3 regions of the Mesobacillus stamsii genome follow, and region 2 is predicted to be linked to each of the others. Evidence: riboswitches for the same ligand, from Rfam matches in the RefSeq annotation. Region 2 holds a riboswitch; each other region holds the start of a gene.
The links. Region 2 has a riboswitch for thiamine pyrophosphate ahead of J2S25_RS10850 (3-oxoacyl-ACP reductase). Riboswitches for the same ligand answer to the same signal wherever they lie in the genome.
Positions count from the first base shown of each region.

Region 1: another riboswitch for thiamine pyrophosphate. It lies ahead of tenA (thiaminase II); the one in region 2 lies ahead of J2S25_RS10850 (3-oxoacyl-ACP reductase).
Region 3: another riboswitch for thiamine pyrophosphate. It lies ahead of thiT (energy-coupled thiamine transporter ThiT); the one in region 2 lies ahead of J2S25_RS10850 (3-oxoacyl-ACP reductase).

Region 1 is NZ_JAUSUN010000007.1:64,235-68,450, forward strand. Features, by position in the region: gene rapZ (RNase adapter RapZ) at 1-1, opposite strand, end outside; gene J2S25_RS07830 (NUDIX hydrolase) at 41-499, opposite strand; gene trxB (thioredoxin-disulfide reductase) at 911-1,861, opposite strand; TPP riboswitch at 2,138-2,245, shown strand; gene tenA (thiaminase II) at 2,354-3,043, shown strand; gene J2S25_RS07845 (ECF transporter S component) at 3,059-3,640, shown strand; gene J2S25_RS07850 (ABC transporter ATP-binding protein) at 3,654-4,216, shown strand, end outside.
Region 2 is NZ_JAUSUN010000011.1:84,364-88,579, reverse strand. Features, by position in the region: gene J2S25_RS10870 (ketopantoate reductase family protein) at 1-447, opposite strand, end outside; gene pepT (peptidase T) at 489-1,721, opposite strand; gene J2S25_RS10860 (DUF3951 domain-containing protein) at 1,843-1,980, shown strand; gene J2S25_RS10855 (hypothetical protein) at 1,973-2,125, shown strand; TPP riboswitch at 2,186-2,295, shown strand; gene J2S25_RS10850 (3-oxoacyl-ACP reductase) at 2,378-3,139, shown strand; gene thiM (hydroxyethylthiazole kinase) at 3,174-3,989, shown strand; gene thiD (bifunctional hydroxymethylpyrimidine kinase/phosphomethylpyrimidine kinase) at 3,967-4,216, shown strand, end outside.
Region 3 is NZ_JAUSUN010000019.1:6,762-10,977, reverse strand. Features, by position in the region: gene J2S25_RS14035 (dicarboxylate/amino acid:cation symporter) at 1-492, shown strand, start outside; gene J2S25_RS14030 (histidine kinase N-terminal domain-containing protein) at 536-1,669, opposite strand; TPP riboswitch at 1,907-2,013, shown strand; gene thiT (energy-coupled thiamine transporter ThiT) at 2,119-2,700, shown strand; gene J2S25_RS14020 (FeoA family protein) at 2,907-3,131, shown strand; gene feoB (ferrous iron transport protein B) at 3,131-4,216, shown strand, end outside.

The DNA.
Region 1 (4,216 bases), on a different contig from region 2:
TTTCTCTTCCCCCTGAAAAATTAATTTTGTATTTTTCGGATTAATTTGGGTCGAGCCTGTAATGAATCAGCTCGAAATCCGGTGTATACGTAAATGTTCCATAAATGATTCCTTGTCCATGGACCATATAATCGAGAATATGATAATCTCCTGCCGCCATCGGCAGTTCTTTGATGTCCTCTATCCCGTGCCAGGAGATAGTCCCTTCGTCCGTAACATCGAGATTGTTCCCATCTGCCTCAGTAGCATAAAAAGTGAACATCATCCACTCAGATACGACCTGGTCCTCTTCCTTGATGACGAACGTGAAAATCCCTTTAATTTGAGGATTTCTCAGGTAAATACCTGTTTCTTCCCGGAATTCCCGAATACAAGAATCCTTCACAGTCTCTCCTGGTTCCATCTTCCCGCCTGGAGCCACCCACCAATTGCGGCGTGGCTTCTGCAGCAGCAAAATTTTATCCTCTTTCACCAAAACACAATTCGTGACGCGCTGCATTCTGTCCACCTCTTCATCAATATGCATTAGAAAAGTCCGCCGCAAAAAAGGCGGTATTCCTGCATACCTTTCACTTGTTGCTATTTTAATGGAATCCGGACGCATAGCCTTCAATTTACCGGACTTTTTATTCTTTCCATTATACTATTTTTCAGTTTTCCCCACAATGATATCGAAGAGCGATAATTTTTTAAGTGTTCTATTCGTTTGCCTATGTCTGTACCATTTTTATGGATAAAAAAAAGAGCACAGGATTACCTGTGCAACAAGGTTTATATTTTTAAAAGGGGGTCAATTTCTATTTTTATTATATCCAATGATTGTTTCACTACTGTTACAGTTGAATTAATAAACGATGACTTTTTGTTAATTTATCCCTCGATGTGAGGTTTTTCCCATCAATAAGAGCTGTTACGCTTTTGCTTTCAATTCCTCGATCAATTCTTCGACATAATGCTGAGCGTTTTGACCAGCGATACTTCCGTCGCCAGTTGCCGTCACGATTTGGCGCAGCGTTTTTTCACGGATGTCTCCAGCTGCAAAAATACCTGGAACTTTCGTTTCCATCTGCTCATTTGTTTCGATATAGCCGTTGCTGTTTGTAATGCCAAGGGCTTCGAATGGCTTGGTCAATGGAACCATTCCAATGTAGATGAACACGCCGTCAGCCGCAAATTCCTGTTCCGTGCCATCTAGTGTGGAAATTAGCGTCACGCTGCCAACTTTGCCGTCTTTATCATTGATTTTTTTGATCGTGTGATTCCAGATGAAATCAATTTTTTCATTCGCAAAGGCGCGGTCTTGAAGAATTTTTTGCGCACGAAGTTCGTCACGACGGTGCACGATCGTCACTTTTGAAGCGAAGCGCGTCAAATAAACGCCCTCTTCCACAGCGGAATCGCCGCCGCCAACCACTACAAGTTCTTTATTTTTAAAGAATGCGCCGTCGCAAACCGCACAGTAAGACACACCTCGGCCGCCAAGCTCCTGCTCGCCAGGAACGCCAAGCTTTTTGTACTCGGCACCAGCAGAAATGATGATGGAGCGGGCTTTGTATTCCTTATTGCCCACCTTTATTGTTTTATATTCTTTGCCATCGATGACTTCTTTTACATCCCCATAAGCATATTCTGCACCGAATTTTTTTGCGTGGTCAAACATTTTTGTCGATAGTTCTGGCCCAAGAATATGCTCAAATCCTGGATAGTTTTCCACTTCTTCTGTATTAGCCATCTGGCCGCCCGGCACGCCGCGCTCAAGCATCAGTGTCGATAAGTTCGCACGGGAGGTATAAACAGCAGCCGTCATCCCTGCTGGTCCGGCACCGATGATAATGACGTCATAAATTTTTTCTTCTGACATGGTGTACAACTCCTTTGGATATCATAATACGCCAATTTCCGTTACCCATTCGGAAATAGTATTTCCTGCATAAACCTATCCTATAAAAGAAGTGCTGCATAGTCCAAAAATATGCTTAAAAGAGGAATTTGTTTTCCGAAATTACTAAAATGCCTGAAACAAGCCTTATAGCGATTCATTTTTGCCCTTTTTCCTGCTAAAAAAGCTTTCAGAATTATTGACAATTTCGTGAAGAGTGATATGATCAAAATCAGAAAATAAATTCAATAGTGATTTTTTACCTGCTAGGGGAGCCTTTGTGAAGGCTGAGATTAGAGTGAAACTTTAAGACCCTTTGAACCTGATCTGGATGATACCAGCGTAGGGAAGTGGAGTATGTAAAAAGCGGTATCCTTTTCTTTTACTGCCAATACAGCCACTTTCTGCCTGCAGAAAGTGGCTTTTTTATTGGAAAAATTCAGCATCTTAAAAATCACTTACCAGGAGGGAATTATGTCTACTTTTACCCAGTTGATCCGTCAAGAAGCAAATGCCATTTGGGAAGCAAATTTGGACCATCCATTCGTTCAAGGAATTGCCAAGGGTAGCTTGCCAATTGAAAACTTCCGCTACTATGTTTTACAGGATTCGTATTACCTTTCTCATTTTGCCCGCATCCAGGCCATTGCTGCTTCAAGGGCTGAGGAATTGTCGATTACCGCTAAAATGGCAGCCCATGCCCAAGGAACCTTTCAGGCAGAGCTAAGCCTCCATGAAAAATTCATCGGCCAGCTCGGAGTGACGAGGGAGGAACTCCAAAGCTTTCTGCCAGCACCAACGGCATATGCCTATACTTCCCATCTATACAGGGTGGCGGCTTCAGGTAGCCTTGGAGAAATCATTGCCGCCATGCTCCCCTGTTACTGGATTTACTACGAAATTGGCGAGACGCTTAAACACGCAGCCCCTGAAACACCGATCTACCAGGAATGGATTGCTGCATACGGAAGTGACTGGTTCAGCGAGCTTGTAAACGAGCAGCTCAGCCTTCTCGATACGATTGCTGAAAATGCTTCGGAAAAAGAAAGAGAAAAGATGAAGCAACACTTTATCTACAGTTGCCATTATGAGCTCAAGTTTTGGGAAATGGCTCATACGCTGGAAGGCTGGTCAATAACCAATAAGAAAGCAGCGGTCCATTAAAAGGGGGGAAGAAAAATGACAAAGGGATTAAGGCTAACCGATATTTTAGTAACAGTCGTCATTTCGATTGCATTCGGGATTATCTATAAAATTTGGGGACCACTCTATTATGCGCTCAAACCACTTGGGCTTCACCTTGATCAATTCATCTATGGAATGTGGTTCATCGCTGCCATCGTCGCGTTTCTCGTAATCAGAAAGCCTGGTGTTGCATTACTTGCTGAAGTAGCCGCTTCTTCCGGAGAATTCCTGATGGGCTCTGAATGGGGTCTGGAGGTGCTGATCTACGGCATTGTCCAAGGGTTGTTTGCAGAATTGGTTTTGATGGCTTTTGGCTATAAGCGATCCGGTATAATTGTTGTCAGCCTTGCCAGTATAGCTGCATGCACAGGTTCCTTGATCATGGACTTTTATAAAGGGTATATCGAAGACCTGGCGACATGGAATCTTGTATTATTGATTGTCATGAGAGCGGCAGGTTCCATTGTTTTTTCCGGACTGCTGGCAATCGGAATCGTGAGAGCTCTGGAGCGAACAGGTGTGACGGCTATCCTCCGGCCGACTTCTCAAGATGACTTTGATTCATTGAACCACTAACAGGAGTGATTGGATGCCAATAGTATCTTCATTTGAAAAGCTGAGACTAAAGTTTCCCGGAACGAAAGAATTGCTATTCGAGGATCTGTCCCTATCCTTTGAAAAAGGCGAAAAAGTGCTCCTGCTTGGTCCTTCAGGCTGCGGCAAATCGACGTTGTTACAGGCACTTTCAGGGTTGATTCCAAATTCGATTGAGGTACCGCTCAAATATGCTGACTGCACCTATCCAGATTCCTGGGGATTTGTTTTTCAAGATCCAGACTCCCAGTTTTGCATGCCATATGCGGATGAGGAGATTGCCTTTGTATTGGAAAATCTTCAAGTCCCGCGAGAACAGATGCCTCAAAGAATTTCCGAGCTGTTGTCATTAGTCGGACTTGACCTGAAGGACCCGCATGCACGAATCAATACTTTCTCTGGCGGCATGAAGCAGCGGCTGGCGATTGCATCGGTGCTGGCCCTCGATCCAGAGGTGCTGTTCTTTGATGAGCCGACCGCAATGCTTGATCCAGAAGGGACAATCGCAATCTGGGAAACGGTAAAGAGAATCGCAGCTGATAAGACAGTCATCATCGT
Region 2 (4,216 bases):
TCCAAAAATCAAATCCTGAACAGGGCTGGTTTGAATTACTTTTCCATTTTCATCCAGTGTTGTTTCGATAAAACAAAGTCCCCCGATCACCTTTTTCGATCCGAAAGCTTCGGATAAAGCATCGAGATGGGCTATCCCATTCAACAATGGAAGAATCATCGTCTTGTCGCCAACATAGGGACGGATGCTTTCAATAGCTCCATCGAGATGATAGGACTTAGTAGAAACGAGAATCACATCATATGGCTCTGGATGCGATCCCGATACAATTGTCTGTGGATCTGGAACATGCAAATCGCCATGGATGCTTGTAACAACGAGACCGTGCTCCTTAAGCTGCTTCTGTCTTTTTTCCCGCACAAGAAATGTCACGTTTGCTTCCATTTCCAGGAGCCTTCCGCCAAAATAACCGCCGATTGCGCCTGCACCAACAATTAATATTTTCAAATCTTTCAACCTCCTGAATATGCCAATTCCCTGATCTTGAATTAAGCCTTTGCTTCAAAAAGTGATGCGATTTCCACAATGGTTTCAACAGATTTGAGCATGTTATCCACAGAGATATATTCGAACCTTCCGTGAAAATTCTCGCCACCGGTAAAAATATTTGGTGTTGGCAAGCCCATATAGCTAAGCTGCGAACCGTCGGTGCCGCCGCGTATCGGTTTGACAATCGGTTTGATCCCGCGGTTCTCCATTGCCTCATACGCGATATCAACGATTTCTTTTACTGGCTCTATTTTATCCTTCATATTATAGTACTGGTCGTTCATTTCAAGCTTAACACGAGTTTCGCCGTAAGTAAGCATCAGTTCATTGGTGATTTTCTGCATCAACTCTTTGCGTGCCTGGAAGCTGTCACGATCAAAATCACGGATGATATAGGTCAGTGTTGTTTCCTCGACATCTCCATTAATCGAGATGAGGTGGAAGAAACCTTCATATCCTTCAGTATGTTCAGGCGCTTCTTCACTAGGAAGTTTGCTGTTGAATTCCATAGCGATTTTGGCTGAGTTCACCATTTTGCCTTTTGCCGTGCCTGGGTGGACGTTCTGTCCTTTAAAAGTTAGCTTAGCACTGGCGGCATTAAAGCTTTCATACTCTAGCTCGCCAAGTGGACCGCCGTCCACCGTGTAAGCAAATTCAGCATGAAACGCTTCTACATCAAATTTATGAGGCCCTCTGCCAATTTCCTCATCGGGAGTGAAAGCAACACGAATTTTGCCATGCTTGATTTCTGGGTGCTTGATCAAATAAGCCATTGCCGTCATGATTTCAGCAATTCCTGCTTTGTTGTCAGCCCCGAGAAGAGTTGTTCCATCTGTTGTTATCAAAGTATGGCCTTTATATTGAGGCAGTTCAGGAAAATCTGCTGGTGACAGAATGATATTCTGCTCCTTATTCAGGATGATTGGATTGCCATCAAAGTTTTCGATAACTTGAGGATGAACATTTTTTCCGGTAAAATCAGTAGCCGTATCAAGGTGCGCCAGGAAGCCGATTGTTGGAACTTCTTTAGCAGTATTGGCGGGGAGTGTCGCCATCACATAACCATTTTCATCAATCGTGACGTCCTCCATGCCGATTGACTTTAGTTCTTCCCCAAGCATATTAGCAAGGGTAAGCTGTCCTTCAGTCGACGGAGTTGACTCACTGTTTCCATTCGATTGGGTATCGATTTTTACATAAGAAGTAAATCTTTCTATTAACTCGGTTTTCATTGCTTTCATCTCCTATCCGTATGTATATTTTCATAGTAGCATAAATAACGAAAAACTCCACTTTAAAAAGAATGAAAATTCCATTTTTTGTTGTATAATACAAGAAAGGGGGCTGGACAGTGTGAGTTATGTTTTCACGTTTATTGTACTGTTTGTTGTGTTTTATTTGATTATGAAGGTCACCCGCTCAAGAAATTTCCCAAGCAATGATTACACTCCATTTGACAATTTAACCGAAGGGAAGAAGAAAGATGATTGATCTTGGCGTTGTGATTGTTTTGATGCTGTCACTCTGGTCCATTACGGTTACCCTAAAAAAATTGACTGCAAGTATTCTCCAAAAGCAGGATCAGCAACTCAAGCTTCTGGAAGAAATCAAGGATAAATTGAAAAATATTAGTTGATGAGCTCGACCCTTTACATATAAAGCAGAAAGAGTTACGATTAAAGGAACTGAATATTCCATGTTCTACTAGGGGCGCCCTGTTGCGGGCTGAGAGGAAGATGCTAAGTCTTTTAACCCTTCGGACCTGATCTGGGTAATACCAGCGTAGGAAAGTAGCGTGAGAGATGTTTTCTTACTTTGCTTTTAAGCCAGGTCCATTAGTTGGAGCTGGCTTTTTATATTTAGGCTAAAATTTTAGGGGGGTAAACGAATGGAAATCAAAGATCAAGTTGTGTTAGTAACTGGAGGCAGCCGTGGGCTTGGTGCCGAAACAGTAAAAGCTTTTGCAAGAGAAGGTGCGAAAGTTATTATTAACTATTTTCAAAACGAAGAAAAGGCAAGGAAGCTGGCAGAAACGATTGGGGAAAATGCACTCGCTGTCAGAGCAGATGTCAGAGATCCAGCGCAAGTTCAAAGCATGTTCCGGATGGCACAAGAGCATTATCGAACACCAGTAACAACGATCGTGAACAATGCGCTTGTCCACTTCAAATTTGACCCTGTAGCCAACAAGGATGCTTTTGCCGTTGGCTGGGCAGATTATCAACAGCAGTTTGAAGGAGCGGTCCGCGGTGCATTGAATACCATTCAAGCTGGGCTGCCAGATATGAAAGAAGCGAAATTTGGCAGAATCGTCAATATCGGCACGAATCTGTTCCAGAACCCGGTTGTCGCCTATCACGACTACACAACAAGCAAGGCGGCTTTGCTTGGATTCACGAGAAATATGGCGAATGATCTCGGCAAGTACGGGGTAACTGTCAATATGGTTTCTGGAGGGCTGCTAAAAATGACCGACGCAAGCTCTGCTACTTCGGATGAGGTATTCAAGCTGATCGAAGCATCAACACCGGTCCGAAAAGTTACTGATCCTGCTGAAGTTGCAGATTCGATTTTGTTTTTCGCCTCTCCATGGTCGCGTGCGGTAAATGGACAAAACCTGGTCGTAGATGGCGGCCTCGTAATGGATTAAAATTCGCAGCCTGAGGAATGGAGGAGGAATTTTTATGGAAAAACGAGAAATTGCTGGTTTGCTGGAAAAGGTGCGCAAGGAGAATCCGCTCATACATAACATCACCAATGTTGTGGTCACGAATTTTACTGCCAATGGGCTTCTTGCTTTGGGGGCATCGCCGGTGATGGCTTACGCACAGGAGGAAGTTGCCGAAATGGCAGGCATTGCGGGTAGCCTTGTGCTGAATATTGGGACATTGCTTCCTGAAATCGTCCAGTCGATGGTGATTGCCGGGAAGGCGGCAAATGAACAGGGAGTTCCTGTTATTTTTGATCCAGTCGGTGCCGGGGCAACTGCTTATCGAACCGAGACAGCAAGAAGGTTGATGGAAGAACTGGAGATTGCAATTATTAGAGGAAATGCTGCAGAAATTGCCAATGTTGCTGGGGAGAACTGGAGCATCCGCGGTGTTGATTCTGGGGAGATTGCCGGAGATGTTTTCAAGCTTGCCGTTTCCGCTGCTAAAAAGCTCGAGACCATCGTCGTGGTTACAGGCAAAGACGATATTGTTACGGATGGTCGTTCAGCATTTGTGATCCATAATGGGCATTCCATCCTGACCAGGGTGACGGGAACAGGCTGTCTGCTAACATCGGTCATTGGTGCTTTTGCGGCCGTTGAAAAAGATTTGCTTAAGGCTGCAGCAGCGGCGGTAACCACCTATGGAGTGGCAGCCGAAATCGCTGCAGAAAAATATGCAGACCGTGGACCCGGGAGTTTCCAAACTGAATTTTTGAACCAGCTATACCTTATCAATGAAGAAGATATTAGCAGCAAAAGTAAGTATGAGAAGCAGGGGGCTGATTGATGTGAAAAGAGCGATGACAATTGCAGGTTCGGACAGCGGCGGTGGCGCCGGAATCCAGGCTGACTTGAAAACATTCCAGGAATTAAAGGTATTTGGCACGTCGGCATTGACGGCTGTTACCGCGCAAAATACGCTTGGTGTTCAGGGGGTTTTTCCAATGGAGCCAGAAGCGGTAGCCAGTCAGATTCAATCAGTGGGAGAGGACATTGGAACGGATGCCTTGAAAA
Region 3 (4,216 bases), on a different contig from region 2:
GCATTCAGTACATCCAGCAGCAACGCAACTCTTCCCGTCTCAATGGAAACTGCCCAAAAAAATCTTCGTGTTCCAGAGCCGGTAAGCAGCTTTGTTCAGCCTCTTGGGGCAACGATTAATATGGACGGAACGGCAATCATGCAGGGAGTAGCTACGATTTTTATTGCACAGGTTTATGGCGTGGACCTTACGATGACGGAGATAGTGACTGTTGTGTTAACCGCAGTACTGGCAAGTATCGGCACTGCTGGCGTTCCTGGCGTTGGTTTGATCATGCTCGCCATGGTTCTCCAGTCTGTCGGCCTCCCGGTTGAAGGGATCGGCTTGATTCTCGGAATTGACCGTCTGCTGGATATGGCGCGTACAGCTGTCAATATCACAGGGGATGCAGCGTGTGCTGTCATTGTAGCGGAAACGGAAAAAAAGCACTCCCTTCAAAAGGGGAGGAGCAGAATCACAAATACAGAGGATAAACGGACACTTGAGTATTAAGAAAAAATCAGACCCTGCCAGCGCTGGCAGGGTCAAGATTATGTTATTCGTTCTCCAATCTAAGTAATGGCAAAAGCATAATGAAGGAAGTCTTATCCGGTTCGGATGAGCAGGCAAGAATGCCTTTGTGCTTCTCAATTATTTCCCGGCAGACAAATAACCCAAGACCAGTTCCAAGTGTTTTCGTTGTCACGAAAGGTTCAAAAATCGTCTTCAGCAGCTGGTCGGGAATGACCGGACCATTATTGGAAATCTCGATTTTTATATGTGTATCATTCACGAAGCATCCCTTGATTTCTATTTTAGGATCCGTACGGTACTGGCTCAGAACATCAATCGCATTGAAAATAATATTGATCAAAACTTGTCGGATTTCATCGGCATAGCCATACAATTCCATGTCATCCGCTACTTCCATGATAATTCTTACATTGGTGTCAAGGATGCTGGGATATAGGAAGTTCAATACCTCATCGATCATTTTATTTAAGGAAAAAAGACTTTTTTCCTTTCCAATTAATTCTTTTTTCGAAAGAAGCAGAAATTGAGAAATTCGGAAATTCAATTGTTCAAGCTCACTCGATATGATATCTAGATACTTCATATCCTCGTGTTCAGACTTCAATAGTTGAATAAATCCTTGGATGGAAGTCAGTGGATTACGGAATTCATGGATAAAACTTGATGTCATCTGGCCAAGCAATGTCAGCCGGTCCTTATGGGTAGAGTCGATAAATTGATTTTTTTCCTCAATGATTTTGTTTTTCTGTTCATTGTAATAAGAGACCGAATAATACAGGAAGGTATCAAAACAGTAATTAATACGGTTGATTGCCTCCTGTATTTCAGGCCACTCAACATTCATTTTATGCAGATGCTTGTAGATGATCGATCGGCCTGAATTAACATTGAAAACAAAATCACCAATATTGATGTTTGTGCGAACTTGTTCCTCGCCTACCATGAAAGCAAGACTTTGGAGATGTTCTTCCAGTTCTTCCTTTGTGTCAGAAAAAACAGAGAGAATGATTTCATACATTTTCTCCGCGCTATTGGTTATTTTCTCTCTATACGGATCATCTTCCGAGACGATAATTTTAACAGTCCAATCGGCTATGAGTTGCTCCCTTTCGCTAATGAGGAAGCTAAACAATCGGTTGTCCATAATTGGCAGCATTTTTATGTAGTCCTCCAGTTTTTCTTTTCGGTATATAAATTCGCTGTAAAATCACGGAATCCCTTTGTCGAAAAATGAGAACATCCGTGGAAATGCGTCGAAAAGAAAAAAACGTGACAAAAGACCGATATTTTTGCTACTTTGATGGAGATTTTTCTAGTTTGATCGACATGGAGGTTCCCTTTTGACTTGTGATCGAATGGAAGAAGGAGTATATTCATAATGTAGAAATTAAATAATAACCACAAGGGGAGCTGCCATGTGTAGCTGAGAGTGAGCGCCCGAGTTCTTACCCTTTGAACCTGTTAGGTAATGCTAGCGAAGGAATGTGGATGCGATAGGAAAGCAATCTTGGGAGCCTATATCGATCCCTGATTGCTTTTTTTGTTACTGAAGCAGATAAGGCGTGTTGAAAACGGACCTCATTCTGAAAAGGAGGAGGAACAAAAATGAAACAAGAACAGACTCTATTTTTAGTGGAGATTGCGGTATTTTCGGCACTGGCTTATTTGCTGGATCTATTCTCCGGTTTTTTATTTTCGAGAATTTGGCCGCAGGGAGGTTCGGTTTCCATCGCAATGGTGCCGGTATTCTTGATGGCATTTCGCTGGGGAATTAAGGGAGGGGCAATTACTGGTCTCCTGTTGGGGCTATTGCAATTCATCCTAGGCTTTTCGCAAATTTTCCATCCTGTTCAGGGGATCATCGATTATTTGATTGCCTTTACTGTTTTAGGATTTGCCGGTCTATTTGCCAAGCAAGTCCAAGTGAATATCAAAAATGGAGATAAAAAAAAGTGGATTGGCTGGATTATCGCAGGTACCTTCGTGGGAAGCGCACTTCGCTTTATCGCTCACTTTTTCTCTGGCTGGGTCTTTTTCGGAGTTTGGGCACCAGAAGGACAGCCAGCATGGCTTTATTCACTCATCTACAATGGAACCTATATGCTTCCAAGTATGATCTTAAGCGCCATTATGATCATTCTTGTTATTAGCTCCGCTCCGTCAAGGATGGTAAGATCGAAGCAATAAAAATATGAAATGCAAGGAGAGCTGACAATTCGTTCAGCTCTTTTTTTAAAAATTGTCGATTTTATGGCGTTTTGGTGCTTCGTGATTTATATCACAGTAAAATAGATCAGTACCTGATTAAATAAAGATAATCATTCTCAATTAGTTACCTCAAGTCAATGATTTTCTGATACAATAAATTTAAGAAACTAAAAAAGGTGATGGCTATGCTGGGAAATCTTAAGACTGGTGAAAAGGGCCGGATCATGAATATTGCGGGAACGGATAAATTTGTCAGACGAAGACTGCTAGATTTCGGGATCGCTGAAGGATCAGAAGTGTGCATAAAATGCATTCTGCCTTTTGGCGGCCCGGTCATGGTGGAATCGTGCGGTCAATGCATCGGTATCCGCCGCAAAGAAGCATTACGGATCGAAGTGGAGCGGGTATGATGAATATCGCGCTTATCGGCAATCCAAATACCGGTAAAACTTCATTATTTAATAACTTAACAGGATCATATGAATATGTTGGCAACTGGAGCGGAGTAACGGTCGAAAAGAAAGTTGGCCTTTTTAAGAATGGAAAGGATCAGCTGATTGATTTACCAGGAGTCTATTCGCTCAATCCATTGTCGAAGGATGAAGGGGTGGTTACGAACTTCTTCCTGGAAGAATCTTTTGAGAAGCTTTTGAACATCTTGGATGCGTCCCAATTAAGGCGGAACTTACATCTCACCCTGCAACTTTTGGAATATGGAGCACCAGTCACAGTTGGGTTGAATATGCTGGACGTCGCAAAAAACAGAGGCATTCAAATCGATATTGAAAAGTTGTCAAAATCATTGGGTGTCCATGTTGCTCCAGTAGTGGCAAGGTCGGGAAAAGGCTGTAAGGAACTTGCGGAACTGGCAACAGGAGAAGCGACAGTGTCAAGCGAAAAAACGCTAGTCTATTATGGAAAAGCGATAGAGGAGGGAATTCTCCAGCTGGGACAGAAGCTGAATGGGAGGACAAGGCATCCTGTTCGCTGGCTGGCGATTCAACTGTTTGAGGGAAATCCCTATGTAAAAACCTATTTAACAACGTTTTTGCCAGAGGCAGAAATTGAATCCATTGTCGATTCAGTAACGGTTGCACAGCAGCAACAATCGGGCGGCATACAAGCGCTCGACCAGGTGATCCACCGAAAACGAAGTGATGCAATCGAAAAAATTGTGTCTGCAGCCACTACCATTCCAGTAGATGGGAAAATTCCTTTGTCGGAGAAAGTCGATCGGATCGTGACGAATAAATTCCTCGGGATCCCAATCTTTCTCTTCATGATGTACATCCTGTTTATGCTAACCTTTGACTGGCTCGGCTTCCCACTGTCCGATGCATTGGATGCAGTCCTATCCGGACCCGTTACAGCTGGAATCACAGCAGCACTCAACTTGGCAGGGGCATCCTCGTTTATTCAAGACCTTATCCTTGATGGAATTGTCGCCGGGGTAGGAGGAGTCCTGGTATTTGTACCACAAATTTTTATTTTATTC